One region of the Proteus faecis genome, then DNA from elsewhere that is predicted to be linked to it. Evidence: predicted binding sites of a transcription regulator. Region 1 holds the regulator's gene; each other region holds the start of a gene.
What was found. Region 1 encodes PurR, which represses purine synthesis genes. Its sites were predicted from a motif close to CANGCAAACGTTTGCNTG; they were not measured.
Positions count from the first base shown of each region.

Region 2: purM (phosphoribosylformylglycinamidine cyclo-ligase) is a predicted target of PurR. The motif match lies at 5,951-5,968, and genes of this name have one in related genera.
Region 3: serA (phosphoglycerate dehydrogenase) is a predicted target of PurR. The motif match lies at 4,545-4,562, and genes of this name have one in related genera.

Region 1 is NZ_JASVWV010000001.1:196,485-203,794, forward strand. Features, by position in the region: gene QSH13_RS00905 (Grx4 family monothiol glutaredoxin) at 1-281, opposite strand, end outside; gene QSH13_RS00910 (sulfite exporter TauE/SafE family protein) at 673-1,488, shown strand; gene sodB (superoxide dismutase [Fe]) at 2,022-2,600, shown strand; gene cydH (cytochrome bd-I oxidase subunit CydH) at 2,736-2,819, opposite strand; gene purR (HTH-type transcriptional repressor PurR) at 3,087-4,112, shown strand; gene punR (DNA-binding transcriptional activator PunR) at 4,139-5,041, opposite strand; gene punC (purine nucleoside transporter PunC) at 5,160-6,377, shown strand; gene cfa (cyclopropane fatty acyl phospholipid synthase) at 6,681-7,310, shown strand, end outside.
Region 2 is NZ_JASVWV010000003.1:57,048-64,357, forward strand. Features, by position in the region: gene QSH13_RS05865 (MFS transporter) at 1-1,044, shown strand, start outside; gene hda (DnaA inactivator Hda) at 1,262-1,969, opposite strand; gene QSH13_RS05875 (mechanosensitive ion channel family protein) at 2,192-3,397, opposite strand; gene uraA (uracil permease) at 3,683-4,984, opposite strand; gene upp (uracil phosphoribosyltransferase) at 5,173-5,799, opposite strand; gene purM (phosphoribosylformylglycinamidine cyclo-ligase) at 6,031-7,071, shown strand; gene purN (phosphoribosylglycinamide formyltransferase) at 7,085-7,310, shown strand, end outside.
Region 3 is NZ_JASVWV010000002.1:273,239-280,548, reverse strand. Features, by position in the region: gene QSH13_RS05275 (HlyD family type I secretion periplasmic adaptor subunit) at 1-1,020, shown strand, start outside; gene QSH13_RS05270 (type I secretion system permease/ATPase) at 1,047-3,149, shown strand; gene serA (phosphoglycerate dehydrogenase) at 3,216-4,466, opposite strand; gene rpiA (ribose-5-phosphate isomerase RpiA) at 4,738-5,394, opposite strand; gene QSH13_RS05255 (LysR family transcriptional regulator ArgP) at 5,556-6,455, shown strand; gene QSH13_RS05250 (oxidative stress defense protein) at 6,528-7,262, opposite strand.

The DNA.
Region 1 (7,310 bases):
TCACCGCGCTGATACATTTCTAAAATAATGTCACATCCACCGACTAATTCACCATCTACCCATAATTGTGGGAAGGTTGGCCAGTGTGCATACTTTGGTAATTCTGCACGAATATCTGGGTTTTGCAGGATATCAACATACGCAAAACGCTCACCACAAGCAGAGATAGCTTGAACTGCCTGAGCAGAAAAACCACAACTTGGTAATTTTGGTGAACCTTTCATGTATAAAATAATTGGGTTTTCGTTGATCTGGCGTTCAATTTTTTCAATAGTCGTCATTTGTAAGTCCTTACAGCCTTTTATATTCGATATGCTTTATAGGGGAAAACATGAAAGAAGAATACCACTTTATATTAGAAACCTCTATATAAGTTTAGTTATCGATATAAAACAATAAGTTGGTATTAAACTATGAAATTACTGATAAAAAAACACGCATGATACATAAAAAATAAATCAATACGTTACAGATGGTTATGACTGTGCTTCATCTTACCGCCGACATAATCACTAACTATCCTTTATATTAAAGAAGAAAAAAAGCAACTTTTACATCAAAACCAATACATTAGATTTCATAATTTATACATTAAGATAAAACGCTACCTTCTTAAAAGGATATAATGTATATAGATAGGTTTGTTATAAAACCTGATGAGTATTAACTATTATGGACATGATTTTGCTATTTCTTTTAGTAGGATGTATCACTGGCTTTTTTGCTGGGCTACTTGGCATAGGAGGCGGTGCAATCATTGTTCCGGTAGTAATGTATGTTGTGAGTCAACAAGCTATTCCAATAGATATGGTGATGAAAATTGCCTTATCTACCTCCTTCTCTGTCATTATATTTTCTACAGCATCTTCAGCGTATTCTCATAACAAACACAAAGCCATTTTATGGCAGCAATTTCCTCTATTATCTATCGGCACTATCATCGGTATGCTTGTTGGGACATTTCTGGTACAAAAAATGTCAAATACGATATTACAAATCGTGTTCTGTATTTTCATGGTATATACCATCTATGGATTATTAACTAAAAAGAAAGAAGCGGAACGTATTGAAAACGTGAAAGATCCTACTGTTTCAAAACCAGCGTTAACAAGTGGCGGCTCTTTGATTGGCTTTATATCCAGTTTTATTGGTATTGCAGGTGGTACGATCACCATTCCTCTTTTAAGTCATTGGGGATTTAATACCCGTAAATGCATTGCGACATCATCAATGATCGGCGTTATTATTGCCTCTATCGGGACTATAATGGGTATTATTTATGGGTGGGGTCAAACAAATATTAATGACTATTACTTAGGCTTTATCTATTTACCTGCCTTTATCGGAATAAGTATTACCAGCATTCTCTTCGCACCTATCGGTGTGAAAGTCGCTTATCGACTTCCTATCCCAAGAGTTCGCCAAATATTTGCATTATTTCTATTCTTAGTCGTGGTGAAAATGATATATACGCTTATTATGGAATAATAACTTGTTAATGAAATAAGCTTTTTGAGGATAATTTCTAGGAATTACAAACAAGGCCTATGCTAATTAAAATAAAGGTAATTCCTAGTTAAACCAACTCTTTTCAAAGGAGAAATCATAATTACAACATAATAACAGCCTAACATAACTATAAATATTTTATTTTAGTTACAATTTTTAGCTTTAAAAACCATGTCTTGTTGCCAATCCAGAACTGCCCCCCATTTTATTTGCCAGTCTAATAACCACATAACAGAATGAAATTTGTACTTTTTACTTCTCTCATTATAAATGCCATTTTGCTACTTTACGTGTAGGCAAGAGGGATATACTCTTATGAGTATAATTAATCTATATAGCTTATAATTATAGATAAAAGATATTTAGCTGTTATTTCAGCAGATTTTTGTTAAAATAATTAGCAAAATAGTAACAACTTAGTTATTCATTTGCCTCATTCTATCGATTCAAATAATTTTGATGGAATGATTTCAGGCACAAAACCCGAAATAGATAGTTTAAAGGAGTACGCAATGTCTTTCGAATTACCAAAATTACCTTATGCGTTAGATGCTCTTGAACCACACATCTCTAAAGAAACTTTAGAATATCACTACGGCAAACACCACCAAACCTATGTAACTAATTTAAATAACCTAGTTAAAGGTACTGATTTAGAAAGTAAATCTTTAGAAGAAATCATCAAGTCTACTGATGGTGGTGTTTTCAATAACGCTGCACAAGTATGGAACCACACTTTCTACTGGAACTGCTTAGCACCAAATGCAGGTGGCGCACCAACAGGTAAAATTGCTGAAGCTATCAACAAAGCATTTGGCTCTTTTGAAGAATTCAAAAAGCAATTTAATGATGCTGCAGCAAAAAACTTCGGTTCAGGTTGGACTTGGTTAGTTAAAAAAGCTGACGGTTCAGTTGCGATTGTTAACACATCAAATGCTGCAACACCTGTTTCAGGCACAGACAAACCTCTGTTAACTGTAGACGTATGGGAACATGCTTACTATATCGACTACCGCAATGCACGCGTTAAATATTTAGAAGAGTTCTGGGCATTGGTTAACTGGTCATTTGTTGAAGCTAACCTTGCTTAATTTAGTGTGATAATCAAAGGTGAATGAGTAAAATTCATTTTTGATGACATAATAACAAAGGGCCTTGAGCCCTTTGTTATATTCAGTATTCGATAATCTATTACTTAAATTAATCGAGTACTTATTAAAACATGATTAGAAAAGCAGAGTAGAAAAAATAACAATCATAACCAGCGCTGCTATTGCTGTACTCAAACCAAATTTCAGATCCGTATCCATCTATTCTCCCTCAAAATGATTATAATACACATAATTAACCATAACCTTGTCATGGTTAATTATTATTACATATCAGAATTTGTTAAAATAGCGACTAGTGCACAATTTATAACATTGATTAATACTTTCACTTTTGAGCTAGATCATACAAAATTCACAGCTAATCGCTAAATTATTGCCAGTGTTTGCCCTATGTATGACTATACTGGCAGTTAAACCATAAAATTAGATAAAAGAGACCAATGAAGGTCAGGAGTTTTCCACACCATGGCAACAATAAAAGACGTGGCAAAACGCGCAGGCGTATCAACCACGACTGTTTCTCATGTGATCAACAAAACCCGTTTTGTTGCTGAGAACACACGAGCAGCAGTTTGGGCCGCTATAAAAGAATTAAATTATTCGCCAAGTGCCGTTGCGCGTAGCTTAAAAGTCAATCACACAAAATCTATAGGCCTGTTAGCCACGTCCAGTGAAGCTCCTTACTTTGCTGAAGTGATTGAAGCAGTTGAAAATAGTTGTTATAGCAAAGGCTATACCCTGATTTTATGTAACTCACATAACAATCTTGATAAGCAAAAAGCGTATTTAGCCATGCTGGCACAAAAACGTGTTGATGGATTATTAGTCATGTGTTCTGAATATCCCGATCACCTTCTGACTCTTTTAGAAGGCTATCGTAATATTCCAATGGTTGTCATGGATTGGGGCAAAGCGCGTGGTGACTTTACAGATACCATTATCGATAACGCTTTACATGGTGGTTATATCGCAGGTCGTTACCTTATTGAGCGAGGTCATCGTGATATTGGTATTATCCCTGGTCCATTAGAACGGAATACAGGTGGTGGTCGCTTACAAGGTTTCTTAAAAGCCATGGAAGAAGCAAAAATCACAGTAAAAGATGAATGGATTGTACAAGGTGACTTTGAACCAGAATCTGGTTATAAAGCTATGTACCAAATGCTAAATCAAAAACATCGCCCTACTGCTGTTTTTTGTGGTGGTGATGTCATGGCAATGGGCGCAATTTGCGCTGCAGATGAACTTGGTCTGCGTGTTCCTTTAGATATTTCCATTGTGGGTTACGACAATATTCGTAATGCACGTTATTTTACACCAGCGCTAACAACCGTCCATCAGCCAAAAGAGCGTTTAGGTCAAATGGCATTATCAATGTTGCTTGATCGCATCGTCAATAAACGCGAAGACGCCCAAACAATCGAAGTTCATCCGCGATTAGTTGAGCGCCGTTCAGTTGCCGATGGTCCTTTTATCGACTACCGCCGTTAATTCTTATTTATCCAGTTATCTGATTTCTAGCGAAGCCATTCCTCATTTAAGGTTTGGCTATCTCCAAGATAATCTAACAACCATGTCAAAGCAGGCGATTCACTTTTATCGACCCACGTCAGGCAGCATGGGCTGTCTGGCAATGGCTGTGCCAGCTGTAAAGTAACCAGTGTACCTTGTTCAATTAAAGGTTCAGCACGGTGCCAAGGTACCATTCCTACGCATAATCCAGCTAATAAGCATTCAAGCCCCATATCCCATGTCGGTACAACCATTCTACGTTGATTATTTAGCGCCCATGTGTCACGCTTTGGTAAACTGCGTGATGTATCTTCTAAGCATAAACTTGGATAAGGTCGCATTTCATCATCCGTTAGTGGATGTTGTGCTTTCGCTAAAGGGTGATCAACATGACAAACACAACGCCAAGGCATAAATCCCATATCTCGAAAACTATAACGTTCACCAATGGGTGAAGCTCTTGTTGCACCAATAGCTAAATCGACACGACCATTAACTAAAGAATCCCATACGCCATTAAACACTTCAGGGTAGACATACAGTTCAATATCCGGAAAATGACGGTAGAAATCGAGAATAAGTTGTTGTGTTCTTTCAGGTTTAACAATGCCATCAACGGCTATACTGAATTGACCACGCCATCCATTAGAAACTTGTTGGCAAAGATGCCGAGTGTCATTCATTTTTTTGATAACAGATCGTGCTTCTTTGATGAAAATTTTACCTGCATCGGTTAATTCTACATCACGGTGACGACGCTCAAACAGAGGAACAGCAAGCCATTCCTCTAGTTGCCTAACAGTATAACTAACGGCGGATGGCACTCTGTGCAATTCTTGAGCAGCCGAGCTAAAACTTCCTGTTCTTGCGACTGCATCAACAACTTCTAAAGAGTATTCTGACCACATAGAGTTTATTCCTTTGAAAATTTTTCACAGCATTAACCAAATATTCCCGTTTCACAAGTAAAATAGGTCTTAGTTACAATACATAAAATGTTCTACATTACATAGCATAGAAAATAAAATGAATTCTAAAACTTCCACACAATCAAAAACACCTATGAGCTTTATGGTGTACCTAGCAGGTTTGAGTATGCTAGGTTACTTAGCTATTGATATGTACTTACCTGCGTTTGGTATGATGCAACGTGAACTCTCTATCAGCGAAGGTGCTATTAGTAATAGCTTAAGTATCTTTTTATTTGGCTTTGCTGTTGCTCAATTACTTTGGGGACCACTTTCAGACAAAATCGGTCGAAAACCTATTCTTCTAGTTGGTTTAAGTCTTTTCTCTTTAGGCTGTCTTGGTATGCTGTGGGTCGAAAGTGCAACTGGCTTACTTGCTATGCGCTTCCTACAAGCTTTCGGCGTCTGCTCTGCAGCTGTTATTTGGCAAGCTCTTGTCATCGACCGTTTTGATGAATCTCGCGCTCAGCGCGTTTTTGCGTTAATTATGCCACTGGTTGCATTATCACCAGCACTTGCGCCTTTAATCGGTGCATCATTATTAAACCACGGTGGCTGGCGTATGATTTTTATGCTGTTAATGGTAGTAACATTAGTTCTGATGTTACCGACGTTAATGCTAAAAAACATTAAACAAAAATCCGTCACAGATGCAAACCAATCTTCTGCTTCATTTATGACTTTATTAAAATCCCCGCTCTACACTGGTAACGTATTAGTTTACGCGTCTTGTAGTGCAGGTTTCTTTGCTTGGTTAGCTGGCTCCCCCATCATTCTTGAAAAGATGGGCTACTCTCCGCAGGATATCGGTTTAAGTTATATTCCACAGACTATTGCATTTATGGTGGGTGGTTATGGTTGTCGCATTTTACTGTCAAAAATGACAGGTAAAACGCTACTACCACTGTTATTAATTGGTTATGCTGTCAGTATGACTGCGTTATACCTTGTTGCTAAATTTACTGAACCGACATTAACAACTATTTTAATTCCGTTCTGTATTATGGCTGCAATGAATGGCGCATCGTATCCAATTGCAGTATCTAATGCTTTGTCTGCTTATCCTGAAATTAGCGGTAAAGCAGCTGCATTACAAAATGCACTTCAACTTGGCCTTTGTAGTTTAGCTAGCTTTATTGTATCTGCATTTATCAGCCAGCATCCCCTGATTAACACTACTGCAATTATGGCGTTAACAGCGATCCCAATGGCAGTTGGCTACTTTATTCAGCGTAATAAATCTGTTACCAAACACACAGTTCAAGCAACTGAATAATCCCCCCTCTATTTTAAGAGAATTCTCAAAACGGCTATTTTATAAAAAATGGCCGATTTATTTTATAGAGAAAAATAATTCACATATCTATACTTATCTAAACGCTTAACAGCGCTTTATCTATTTTCCTTTCGGATTTTGAGGCATTAAACAAATTATTAGCTGATTATGTGAGATTAGTTGTCTTATTAATTCTATCCGTTCAATTCATATTGAACACAATACTATTTTAATAATATCTATCTACGCACATTCTTTCTTAGTTTATGTCTCTAAACCCGCTTAGTTTACGCCGGAGAGTTTATGAGTACATCTTGTGTAGAAGAAGGCCGAAAGACCTCCAATGATCCTTATAAAAGGATTGCTATCGAACTATTAACCCATGCTGATATTCGCGTTAATGGTTCAGAACCTTATGATATTCAGGTTCATAATCAAAATTTTTATAAAAGAGTATTACAGCAAGGTTCGCTTGGACTCGGTGAAAGCTATATGGATGGCTGGTGGGATTGTGAACGACTGGATATATTTTTTCATAAAGTTTTACGTGCAGGCCTTGAAAACAAGCTTCCCAAAAATCTACATGATATTTTCAGAATTGCGACAGCACGCCTTTTCAATTTACAAACACAAAAACGAGCATGGATGGTAGGTAAAGAACATTACGATCTCGGTAATGATTTATTTATCGCCATGCTTGATCCTAATATGCAATATTCCTGTGGATACTGGAAACAGGCCGATAATCTTGCCCAAGCCCAAGAACATAAATTAGATTTAATTTGCCGAAAATTAGATCTAAAACCAGGAATGACCTTACTAGATATTGGCTGTGGTTGGGGAGGACTTTCTGCTTATGCGGCAAAACATTTTGGTGTTTCTGTCACTGGGGTTACCATTTCTATTGAACAGCAGAAATTGGCACAAGAACGA
Region 2 (7,310 bases), on a different contig from region 1:
TTAGTGTTTATTACCCTGCATATTTTTTCTGCATTAGCATTAGTGTTAATGTCGCAAATGACGACAGTAACCACACTATTTTTTGCGACTTTATTGCACTTGTTGTTCTTTATGCCAAGTATCTCAATGGCAAACAGCATCATTTTCGAACTGTTAGAACAAAAACATTTAGAGCCGAATAACTATTTCCCTAAAATCCGTGTCTATGGCACTGTGGGTTTTATTGCAGCCATGTGGGTTATTAGCTTCTTAGGTTTAGGAAATAGCTACCACCAGCTCTTCGTTGCAGCGATCGCATCTATTGCTTTAGCTGTATTTGCAATGTTCTTGCCTGCAACGAAAGCAACTGACAAAAACGAAACTAAAGCCGAAGAGGTGGCATTTAGTATCACTAATATCTTGCAAGTATTTAAAAAGAAAAATGTCGTTGTATTCTTATTCTTTGCAACATTGTTAGGATCTGTACTGCAAATTACTAATACATTTGGTGTGCCATTCCTGCAAGATATGGCACAATCGCCAAATGCAGATGATTCATTCTTTGCACGTTATCCTTCAGTATTCTTATCTATTTCACAGATTTCAGAAGTCGTATTTATTCTATTTCTGCCACTGTTATTAAAGCGCGTAAGAATCGAAACGATTGTGTTATTCAGTATGATTGCGTGGATCATGCGTTTCGGCTTCTTTGCTTACGGTGACTACACATCATTAGGTCAAATCGTCTTATTATTATCAATGATTGTATATGGCTGTGCATTCGACTTCTTTAATATCTCTGGTTCACTGTTCTTAGAAAAAGAGATCCCATTACAATATCGTTCAACAGCACAAGGTATGTTTATGACCTTAGTGAACGGTTTTGGTACTTATTTAGGTGCAATGTTAAGTGGCTGGGTCATTGATTTATATACCACTAACGGGGCAGTTGATTGGAAATCATTCTGGCTAATCTTCACTGGTTACACAGTTGCAATCACTGTACTTTATCTGATTTTCTTACTGGTTCCTCAGAAGAAAGCTAAGGTAATAGCAGCAAACTAATTATTTCCTCCTCCCCAACTATTGTTTGTGTTTTTCACCGCTTGCCTTGTATAAAGACAAGCGGTTTTTTATCTCGTGTTTTTATCGGGAAAGATAAAAAAGAATTGTTCACCGTTAATAAATAACAAAAAATCGTTACCTTCAATGGGAATTTAATTTGGAAAAGTGAGGTTGGATTTAGATTATTCGCCTCACCTAATAAGATGAGTGAGGCCATTTAAAGTTTGAGTATATCTTTCACAAATGGGATAGTCAGTTTACGCTGAGCAACAATAGAAGCATGATCAAGTTCATCAAGCATTTCAAATAAGGTACGCATTTTTCTATCTAAACGTTTTAGTACAAAACGGCCAACATCTTCAGGTAATTCAAACCCACGAAGTTTTGCTCTTAATTGCAACGCTTGGATTTTTTCTTCGTCACTTAAAGGTTGCAAACGATAGATTTGCCCCCAATCAAGGCGAGATGCTAAATCAGGAAGTTGTAGCTCTATTTGGCGAGGCGGTCGATCCCCTGTAATTAATAAACAGGTGCGGCCATGCTCTAAAACACGGTTATAAAGATTAAATAAGGCGAGTTCCCACTCTTCATCACCAGCAATACACTGAACATTATCAATACAAACTAAGGATAAATGTTCCATACCTTCAAGAACATCGGGAACAAAGTAGGCGCGTTTATCAAGGGGAACATACCCAACGGCATCACCTTTTAATGAAAGCTCAGCACAAGCGGCATGTAATAGATGGCTCTTTCCACCTCCGTCACGAGACCAGAAATAGATATAACTGCCATGAGATTGATGAATGGCGGTTCGAATTGCCGCGACTAACGACGCGTTTTCCCCTGCATAAAAGCTATCGAATGTCTCATCATCGGGCAGAGATAGTGGTAATGATAGCTGTGACGGCGTATTCAGAAGCACCTCACCTGAATAGTTTAATAAACGTGGTGATTCTAACACAAATTCTCACAAGGTCAGAATCAATATTAAAAAAGCACATGACACTGGTTAAGATAACAGCAAGATCACCATAATAAGTCCATTTTATATACATCAAGCCCCTCATTAAATGGTTACTTGGCTATCCCTTAAATTATTTAAAACAAAATCAAAAAACATTCCGTGTTAATTCGTTTCACCTTATTATCTGAAATTTAATTTCGCAACATCATTACCGGAAGGTTGCTGATAAATATCGAGTTTAAAATATTTGGCTGATGCATTTATATACTCAAAAATTTCAGATTGAGTCTCTTCATATTCAACCCAAGTGGTTGCTCGAGTAAAGCAATATAACTCTACTGGTAATCCCATTGGGGTCGGTGGCATCGTTCTGATCACCAAATACATGTCAGGTCGAACATCACCACGCATTTTTATCCAATTTAGCATGTACTTACGAAATAACTGTAAGTTAGTCACGCCTTTTGTTTCTAACCACTCATTAATATCACCAATCTCTTCTTCTTTGCCTTCAAGCATTGTTTCTATGCTTTTACGAAGCGGAGCGGTATTTTTTAATTCTAATACTAGCTCTTGAGTTGCAAATGAAATCGAAGATTGGTCAATATAAAAACTACGTTTAATCCGACGCCCTCCTGATGAAAACATCGGTTGCCAATTAGTATATTTTTCAGTCAAAAAGTCTTTAGTTGGAATACGGGAAATTGTATTATCCCAATTGCGTACGGTGATCGTATGTAATGCAATATCAATAACCTCACCGCTGATATTACTACTGGGCAATTCAATCCAATCATAAAGCTTTAATACTTTTCCGTTAGAAATAAGAATATTGGCAACAAAAGAGATAAGTGTATGCTGAAAAACAAACATTAACACCGCTGCAATAGCACCAAAGCTTGAGATAATAATAAGCGGTGATTGTTCAGTAAATAACGCAATGATAAGGATAAAAGAGATAATCCAGACCACAATTTTGGCAATCTCAATATAGCCTTTGATGGAATTATTCCGATGCCACGCTTTTTTAGCATGCCTAATATTGAAGATATCAAGTGCGTTATTAAGCAATGAGGCGATATTGACGATAATAAAGGCACGAGCAACCGTCTCAAAGATAATATTCATTTCAGTTGAAAACGACGGTAGTAGCTGATTAATATAGAGAACGAGTGTAACAGCAACAATAGATGCACTCTTTTTAGCTATATCTTCTATGGTTTCTTCATCTGAAAGCTCAGTAAATAAAAAAAGTAAACGCTTTGCGATTCGACGGAAAATCATTTTGGCGAGAAACCATACCACCAACAACACAATAACTAAAAATATTGTGGTAAAAATCTGCTTTGATGCAATGAAATCATAAATTTCAATCAGCTTTTCCATAAATTACGTTATACCTTTATTGAGATACCCCAACCTTAAAACGAATATCACTTAAATCGCAAATAAGATGCCTATTTCGCATAAGAACAGCCTACCATTGTCTCATTTATTTTATTTAAATAAACATCATGATTGAATTAATCATGCTTTTCTAAGTTTTAAACACTTAAAATATCAAAAATCTTAGTTTTTAATATGACATAAAAACTAAAACACAATAAAAAAGGTGGAGATCATCCACCTTTTTATTAATTTCAGTATATTGCTTTAGATTTTCTCAATCGATTACTTTTTATTTGCTGTACCACTAACCGACTCAATGGTGTTATCCACTAATTCTGTTTCGGGACGAATAATACTGACGAGTTTAAAAATCAAACTTAAAACAATACCCACGATAGTTGCTAATGCCATGCCTTTTAATTCAGCCGCACCAATTTGAATGGAAGCACCACTCACACCAACAATCAGAATAATAGCCGTTAATATCAAGTTTTGCGGTTTATTATAATCCACTTTTGAATCTAACAAGACACGAATACCTGATGCACCAATCACACCGTAAAGCAGTAATGAAACCCCACCCATAACTGGAACAGGCACAGCAGCTATAGCCGCAGCCAGTTTACCCACACAAGATAATAAGATGGCGAGAATTGCCGCACCACCAATAACCCATGAGCTGTAAACCTTAGTGATAGCCATAACACCAATATTTTCACCATAAGTGGTATTTGGTGTTGAACCAAAGAAACCCGAAATAATGGTAGAGAAACCGTTTGCGAACATAGAACGATGTAATCCCGGATTTTTCATTAAATCGCGTTGCACAATATTTGCGGTGACAACAAGGTGCCCAACATGCTCAGCAATAACAACTAGTGCAGCGGGTAGGATAATAAAGATAGCACTCCATTCAAAACGCGGAGAATAGAATGTCGGTAGTGCAAACCAGTTAGCTTCTTTAATTGGTGTAATATCAACAACGCCCAAGAAGAAAGAGAGTGCATAACCTGCTAATACCCCAATAAGAATAGGAATAATAGCAAGAAATCCTCTAAACATCACAGAACCTAAAATAGTCACACCTAAAGTCACCATCGAAATAAGCAGTGTCTGACTATCAACTGGTGCATCTGCACTTGGTAATAATCCTGCCATTCCTGCAGCAGTTCCTGCTAATTCAAGCCCGATGACGGCAACGATTGCGCCCATTGCCGCAGGCGGAAACATCACATTAATCCAGCTTCGCCCTGCTATTTTTACAATACCAGCCACTAAGCAAAATAACACACCACAGACGATAAACCCGCCAAGCGCTAATTCATATCCTAATGGTAAAAGTAACAACACGGGTGAAATAAACGCAAAACTTGAACCTAAATAAGCAGGAATACGTCCTTTACAAATAAAGAGATAAAGCAGGGTTCCGATCCCGTTAAATAATAATATTGTTGCCGGATTAACTTTAAATAAAATTGGCACAAGTACGGTGGCGCCAAACATTGCAAACAGATGTTGAAGGCTCAACGGGATTGTTTGTAATAATGGTGGGCGCTCTTCTACCCCGATTGCACGACGAGTCATGCTTACGACCTCTCTTTAATATGAATGTGAAATTGGTTTGTATTTTTAACTTTTTACTCGTCCTACTTTAAATCGCCACATTGCTAACTGTGCTCACTCGCACTCGTCACCTAACGGCGCCTTAAAATATTTAGAGTCTAATAATAAGTGATCCAAAAAAAAGCCGACTATCAAAGTCGGCTTAACTATTATTTTGTACCAAATATCTTATCACCAGCATCGCCAAGACCTGGAACGATGTACCCGTGCTCATTAAGATGGCTATCAATAGATGCAGTATATAATTCCACATCTGGATGAGCATCTCCTAATGCCTTAATACCTTCTGGAGCAGCAACCAGTACTAATACTTTAATTGAAGTACAGCCCGCATTTTTTAATAAATCAATTGTGGCAATCATAGAGCCGCCTGTTGCTAACATAGGGTCAACAACAAGAGCCATACGCTCTTCAATATTAGATGCTAATTTCTGGAAGTAAGGGACGGGTTTTAATGTTTCTTCATCGCGGTAAACGCCAACTACACTGATTCGGGCACTAGGAATATTTTCTAATACTCCATCCATCATCCCGATACCTGCACGGAGGATAGGAACTACTGTGATTTTTTTTCCTTTAATCTGTTCTATCTCTACCGAACCACACCAACCTTCTATTGTTACCGTCTCTGTTTCTAAATCGGCGGTAGCTTCATACGTCAGTAGACTGGAAACTTCTGAAGCCAGTTCACGAAAGCGTTTAGTGCTTATATCATGATCTCGCATCAGCCCCAATTTATGTTGAATGAGTGGGTGTTTTACCTCAACGATCTTCATAATTTCTCCTAATGTACGACGCAGCCTGACAAAAAAATCGCGAGATTATACCGCTTTTTTGCCAACATTCCATCGTTTTTCTATTGATATTGATCAAGCGCACAGCTTTTAACCACACCAACATGAATAATTGTGACCTATAAAGAAGATCCTCGCAAACGTTTGCTTTGCCTGTTAGAATAGCACCCGCACACATTTTTTCTTAACAGCAACTTGCCGTGAGGGCTCTACGTGACTAACAAATCCTCTCTCAGCTATAAAGATGCCGGTGTCGATATTGATGCAGGTAATGCTTTAGTCGATCGTATCAAAGGTGTAGTAAAAGAAACCCGCCGTCCTGAAGTTATGGGGGGATTAGGTGGTTTCGGTGCACTTTGTGCCATTCCATCTAAATACCGTGAACCTATTTTAGTTTCAGGCACAGATGGCGTAGGAACTAAACTTCGTCTTGCGATGGATTTAAATCGCCATGATGACATCGGGATTGATTTAGTCGCAATGTGTGTCAACGATTTAATTGTTCAAGGTGCTGAACCTCTTTTCTTCCTTGACTACTATGCCACAGGAAAATTAGATGTCGATACCGCAGCTCGTGTCGTAACAGGTATTGCAGAAGGTTGTAAACAATCTGGTTGTGCATTAGTAGGTGGTGAAACTGCTGAAATGCCAGGTATGTATCACGGTAATGATTATGATATCGCAGGCTTTTGTGTTGGTGTGGTTGAAAAATCAGAAATTATCGATGGTAGCAAAGTTAAAGCTGGCGATGCGCTAATTGCTTTAGCATCAAGTGGTCCTCATTCTAATGGTTATTCATTAGTCAGAAAAATTCTTGAAGTCAGCAATACACAAGCCGAAAACACACCGTTAGGTGATAAATCATTGGCTGATCATCTGCTAGCGCCTACTCGTATCTATGTAAAATCCTTACTGTCACTAATTAAAAATGTTGATATTCACGCGGTAGCGCATATCACTGGCGGTGGATTCTGGGAAAATATTCCTCGTGTATTACCTGAAAACACACAAGCGCGTATTAACAGTAAAAGCTGGGAATGGCCACTGGTTTTCAAATGGTTACAAGATGCGGGACAAGTCAGCACACATGAAATGTATCGTACCTTTAACTGTGGCGTTGGATTGTTAATTGCCGTTAACCCAAATGATGTTGAAAAAACATTGGCACATCTTGCTGAGTGTGGTGAAAACGCATGGTTAATTGGCGAAATTGCGCCACAAGCTACGGGTGAAGCACAAGTTATTATTAACTAATGAAAGCATGTGAATGAAAAATATTGTTGTCCTCATCTCAGGAAACGGCAGCAACCTACAGGCGATTATTGACGCCTGTAGGGCAAATAAAATCACAGGTAATGTGGTTGCTGTCTTAAGTAATAAAGCTGATGCATATGGTCTTGAACGGGCAAAACTTGCTGATATTCCAGCTTATTTTATTGATCCAACTCTATATAATGATAGAGCTGATTACGATAAAGCATTAATTGAACAAA
Region 3 (7,310 bases), on a different contig from region 1:
GTTGACGAAGAAATTAAAAAACTTCAGAGTCAGATAAAAATAACCTCATTATTAAAAACTCGCTATCAAGCATTAAACCAGAATGTTATACCTCAATCACTTAATCACTATAACTTACTGGATAGTAAAACACAGCAGTCTGTCGTTTTAAGTTATCAAAAAGAAAAAGAAGAGTTTGATTCTATTCTAAAAGGTATCGATACAGAAATAGAAATTTTGCATAAAAACAAAGCATTAATTAAAAAAGATCTTAATTCATTAATTATATTAAAAAATAATATTGAACATCGTTTTAATATTATTAAATCACTTTATGATAAAAAAATAATCAGCAAAATGGAATATTTAGAGAATGAAAAAGAACTTATTGATATTAATAGCAAAATAGCAACAAAAACTTCAGAGTCATCAATTTTATTAAGTCAAGAAAAACACCTTCAAGATAGCCTTGCTCAAACCAAAAAGAAGAAAGCGTTAGAGTGGTATGATAAATACAAACAATATGAAAATGAATTAGTTACTTATACACAAAGTTTAAATCATTTACAAAAAAGACAGCAATTAAAAATCATCAAAGCGCCTGTTTCTGGTACTGTTCAGCAACGAGAAGTTCATACGCTTGGTGCAGTTTTACAACCTTCTCAAAATCTTATGGTAATTGTACCTGAAACCCAAAGGAATATTGCTGAAGTTAATATTTTAAATAAAGATATTGGTTTCATCCGTAAAGATCAAAAAGCAATTGTAAAAATTGATGCCTTTCCTTATACACGATATGGCACCATTAATGGAAAAATTATTAATATTGCGAAAGATTCAGTCCAACATGAGCAATTAGGATTAGTTTATCCTGCTTTTATTGAATTAGATGAACAATTTATCAAAACGGAAAATGAAGAATACCCATTAACTGCAGGAATGTCTTTAGTTGCTGAAATTATTATCGATAAAAGACGAGTCATTGATTATTTATTAACACCAATAGATATTTATCGACATGAAGCATTAAGAGAAAAATAATAACACCATAATCAAAGAAAATACATATGAAAAATAAAACACAATATGATTCATCTATTATTGATAGTCTACTCTATATATCTAAAATAAATCAAAATGATTTAAAAAAAGAACAAATACTTCATTTTTTAGGTGATAGTAAAAAATTAACAAAGTGGAATATTATTGAAGTAGCAAACCTACTCAATTTAAAGTGTAATTTTGATATTATTGATATCAATCACAACAATAATATTGTCGGCGATATATTAATAGAAATAGATAATTTTTGGTTTATTTTAAAAGATAAGAAGAATGATGATTTATTTATTTTCAACCCTAAAGATAACACTTACAAAAAATACACTTTGTGTGTTGATAAAAAAATAAAAATATTGCGTGTCATTCAGTTTGAAAAAACATCTTTACTTGAAAAGTTTAGTTTAAAATGGTTCTTTCCTTCACTATTAAGGCAAAAAAAAATATTATGGTTCATTTTTATTCTCTCTTTTTGTACTCAATTATTCTCTTTAGCTAGCCCTATTATTTTTGAAAACTTTATTGATAAAGTATTAACGGGCAGAAGCTTATCTAATTTACATGTATTTGCATCTATTTTAGTTCTTATTGCGCTTATTGAACCCACTTATCTTTTTTTAAGAGATAAATTATATTCATTTGTCTCTTGTAAATTAGGTGCTGAATTTTCAGGTAAAACGTATCAACATCTAATTCGGCTACCAACTCAATTCTTTAATCAGCGCCAAGCAGGACAAATCATTTCTCGTCTACAAGAGCTCTCTAATATTCGTCAATTTATAGCGGGTTCTGCTTTTATGATGGTACTTGATCTTATCTTTATTACCTTGTTTATCTCTATAATGTTTTATTATTCAACATTATTAACATGGATAACATTAGGTGCGCTTACACTCTATTTTCTAACTTGGATTATTTTAGGCCCCATTATTCGTCATTGGGTTGAAGTGGAATATAAAGCCAATGCGGAAAACACAAGCTTACTAACAGAATCAATCAATGGTATTGATACAATAAAAATTACAGCAACAGAAATTTATTTTCTTAAAAAATGGCAACATAAGCTAACTTATCATATTCTTGCCCGTTTTTCTGGCGCTAAAAAAGCATTATTAGCGCAACAGATAATCATGACGATACACAAAATAGCGACCGCGATTATTTTATGGTATGGCGTGAAACGAGTCATGGACATGCAAATGACAATAGGCGAGCTAATTGCATTTAATATGTTCGCGGCACATATTACTCAACCTATTTTACGCTTAGCACAAATATGGCAAGACTTTCAGCAAACCACCGTGTCATTACAGCGCATTGGTGAAATTTTAAATACACAAACAGAACTCCAGCACCAAGGATTAACCTCTTTACCAAGTATTAGTGGTGAAATTACGTTTTCTCATGTTAATTTTCGCTATGCTGATAATACACCTGAAGTGATTAAAAATATTTCATTATCGATTCCTGCGGGAAAATTCATTGGCATTACAGGGCCTTCAGGCTCAGGAAAAAGTACCTTAACCCGTTTAATTCAACGCTTTTATACACCACAACAAGGACAAATTTATATTGATGGAATGGATATAGCCATTGCAGATCCACTTTCTTTAAGACAGAGTATGGGCATTGTTTTACAAGATAGTTTTTTGTTTAGTGGCACTATTGCAGAAAATATTCGTTTATCAAAACCTTATTGTCATGAAGATGAAATATATGAGGCAGCAAAACTTGCTGGGGCCTTTGATTTCATACAGCAATTACCACAAAAATTTAATACTCAAGTTGGAGAAAGAGGTAGTCATTTATCTGGCGGACAGCGTCAGCGCATTGCATTAGCAAGAGCGCTATTGCCAAATCCACGTATTCTTCTTTTAGATGAGGCGACATCTGCTCTAGATTATGAATCTGAAGCAGAGATTTTAGCCAATTTACCTTTAATTTGTAAGAATAGAACGGTGATCAGTATTGCCCATCGACTTAATACACTGGCTAATTCAGATTATATTTATGTCATTGATAAAGGTAGAATTACAGAAGAAGGCACCCATTCTAATTTATTAGAAAATGGCTCGCTCTATTACCATCTGTGGAAACAACAAACTCAATAATGGACAATTAAATAAAAAGGCTCGATTACCGAGCCTTTGATACATTAATTAATATTATCAGAAAAATTAATACAGCATACGAGCACGAATTGTGCCTGGTAATGCTTTGATTTTTTGTAACACTAATTCAGCTTGAGCCTTAGTTTGAGTTGTAATATCAATCACAACATAACCGACGTTACCTGATGTACGTAAATACTGTGCAGCTACATTGATATTTTCTTCAGTAAACACTTTGTTGATACTATTCATCATACCCGGACGGTTTTCATGAATATGCAGTAAACGGTTTACATCATCACCATGGCTTGGCAGAGAGACTTCAGGGAAGTTAACAGCAGATAGCGTAGAGCCATTATCTGAATATTTCGCTAATTTACCTGCAACTTCATAGCCAATATTTTCTTGAGCTTCTTGAGTTGAACCACCAATATGTGGAGTTAAGATCACATTATCAAATTTGATAAGTTCAGAAACAAACGGATCGTTCGGATCGTTATTTGCTCCCGGCTCCGTAGGGAATACGTCAACTGCAGCACCAGATAAATGCTTTGATTCTAGAGCTTGTGATAACGCAGGAATATCAACCACAGTACCACGAGAAGCATTGATCAGAATTGAGCCTGGTTTCATACGCTGAATTTCTTCATGCCCAATCATATTTTTTGTTGACGGTGTTTCTGGCACATGTAAGCTGACGATGTCACTCATATTCAACAGTTCAGAGAGATGACGAATTTGAGTTGCATTACCTAATGGCAGTTTGTTTTCGATATCATAGAAATAGACATCTAGACCCACACTTTCAGCCAAAATACCTAACTGTGTACCAATGTGACCATAGCCAATAATACCCAGTTTTTTACCGCGAGCTTCAAAACAGCCTTTGGCTTGTTTATCCCAAATTCCACGATGCGCTTTCGCGCTTGCTTCAGGGATACGACGCAATAATAACAGTAATTCACCAAGCACCATCTCAGCCACGGAACGAGTGTTTGAGAAAGGCGCGTTAAAAACAGGAATACCGCGACGAGCAGCAGCATCTAAATCAACTTGATTAGTACCGATACAGAAGCATCCCACAGCGACTAATTTTTCAGCCGCGGCAAAAATTTCTTCTGTTAAATGAGTGCGGGAACGAAGCCCCACAAAACGAGCATCGCGGATAGCTTCTTTTAATTCTTCGTCCGATAATGCGCCTTTGTGATATTCAATATTGGTGTAACCCGCAGCTCTTAAATTTTCTACTGCACTTTGATGCACCCCTTCAAGGAGTAGAAACTTTATCTTTTCTTTTTCCAAAGATACTTTGACCATTTACCCTGCCCTATCGTTATTACATTTAATGAAAACAAAATCCTGTCTCATCAACATAACAAAAATAGATTTTGTGGCAATACAACCGATTGCCATGATGACAGAATAAGCGGTAAATAAAGTGATTTTCTACCGAGTAAAATGATTTTGACTTCGAAAATGGCAGGATTTTAAAGAGAGATATAACTATCGTGTGATATATATCACTGAATTTGCAGTTTCTAAAATAATTTAAAAAAATAGGTAGCCATCGCTACCTATCTTAAAAAAATTACTTAATAGTTTTCACACCTTCAGATGTGCCCATTAAAACAATGTTTGCGCCACGGTTAGCAAATAATCCTACGGTTACAACCCCTGGAATACTGTTAATTTTGTTTTCCAGTTCAATAGGGTTAAGGATCGTTAAGTTATGAACGTCTAAAATAACGTTACCGTTATCTGTTACTACGTTTTCGCGATATTCAGGCAAACCACCCAATTTAACCAATTCACGAGCTACATAAGAGCGCGCCATTGGAATAACTTCAACAGGTAGAGGGAATTTACCTAATACATCAACTTGTTTAGATTCATCAACGATACAGATAAATGTTTTCGCTACACCAGCAATGATTTTTTCACGTGTTAATGCAGCCCCACCACCTTTGATCATTTGCATCTGGTGGTTAATTTCATCAGCACCATCAACATAGATATCTAAAGAATCGACTTCATTACAGTCGAAAACAGGAATGCCGTAACTTTTTAATTTTGCAGTTGATGCCTCTGAACTTGAAACGGTGCCTTCAATTTGACCTTTCATTGTTGCTAATGCATCAATAAAGTGAGAAGCCGTAGAGCCAGTACCAACACCCACAATCGTGCCTGGTTTTACATATTCAAGCGCCGCCCAACCTACTGCTTTTTTCAATTCATCCTGAGTCATTTAAAAAAACCTTATTTATCACATTAATGGATTAAGAATAGCATATTGCATTCAAAACTAGCACGAGACACATCAAAAACTGAGAAGCAACATTTTAACTCATTACAACGAAAAATATGGCATAGTAAGCGATAGAATATAAAATCGAAGAGAGTCTGTTAATGAAACGCCCTGATTATCGAGCATTACAAGCCCTTGATGCCGTCATTCGAGAACGTGGTTTTGAAAGAGCCGCGCAAAAGTTATGTATTACACAATCTGCCGTTTCTCAGCGTATCAAACAGTTAGAAAATTTATTTGGACAACCGCTATTAGTTAGAACTGTTCCACCTCAACCCACAGAGCAAGGACAAAAATTATTAGCGCTATTGCATCAAGTAGAATTACTTGAAGAGCAATGGTTAGGTGATGAAAACAGCGGTTCTACACCTCTTTTACTCTCTTTGGCTGTGAATGCTGACAGTTTAGCGACATGGTTATTACCCGCTTTACATCCAGTCTTAACGCAACTGCCTATTCGTCTCAATATTCAAGTGGAAGATGAAACTCGCACTCAAGAACGATTAAGACGAGGCGAAGTCGTTGGTGCAATCAGTATTCAGCCACAAGCACTACCAAGTTGTCTTGTCGATCAACTAGGCGCGCTCGATTACCTATTCGTTGCTTCTCCTGACTTTGCTCAACGCTACTTTACCAACGGTGTAACAAAATCTTCGTTATTAAAAGCGCCGGCAGTCGCATTTGATCATCTTGATGATATGCATCAGGCATTTTTACAACAGAATTTCGGTTTATCTCCTGGTAGTGTGCCGTGTCATATCGTGAACTCCTCTGAAGCCTTCGTGCAATTAGCTAAACAAGGTTCAACCTGCTGTATGATCCCACATCTACAAATTGCGAATGAACTAAAAAGTGGAGAACTGGTTGATTTAACACCGGGGCTTTGCCAACGACGTATGCTCTATTGGCACCGATTTGCGCCAGAAAGTAGAACCATGAGAAAAGTGACAGATGCACTGATTGATTTTGGTCGTAAAGTTTTAAAACAGGACGAAGAGTAATACACTATTTTATCTTGTTACCATAAAGAATAGGCTTCATATTGAAGCCTATTCTGTTTTATCGTAGTACAATTATTTAGTGCGTTTTAATTCAAAAACCACATCCACATAATCTTTAAATTCAATACTTTGTTGTTGATAAGTTTCTTGTACAGCGGCAGGTGCTTGAGCTTTCAGTGCCATTGCATCCATACGCACCTGTGCAATTGGATAAGGCGTTGCCTCTGGTGCTCGATAACTTACACTATAAACTGCACCTAAATCAGCGCCAAAACCTTTTGCAACTGAACTTGCTTGATCAATCGCATTTTTAATCGCCACTTCACGTGCTTTCGCTTTATATTGCTCTGGATTATTTACACCAAATTCAACGTTATTAATCTCATTTAAACCCGCCGCTAATGCACCATCAAGCAACGTATTAAGCTGTTCTAATTTCTTGATTTTCACATTAACAGTACGTGTTGCGGTATAGCCATTAATCACTGAACGTTCTGCTTTTTTATCATACTCATAGTTTGGTTGAGTACGGATATTTGCAGCATCAATATCTTCCTTTACAACACCATTTTCTTTTAAGAAGGCAAAATATTTCGCAACACGCTCATCAACTTGTTTCTTAGCTTGGGCAGCATCTTTTGCTCTTTCATTAACCTGAATATTTAATGTTGCCATATCAGGAGCGGCTTTAATTGTCGCATTGCCCGATGTTGTAATATGTGGTCCTTCTGGCTCCGATGCTGCGAGTGCAATGGAAGGTAATCCCAGTGTAAACACGGATGCTAATACAATCGCTTTTAATTTCACAAAAACCCCCTGACAAAATAAATTTTAATGTCCTGTTTTTAGGACTAA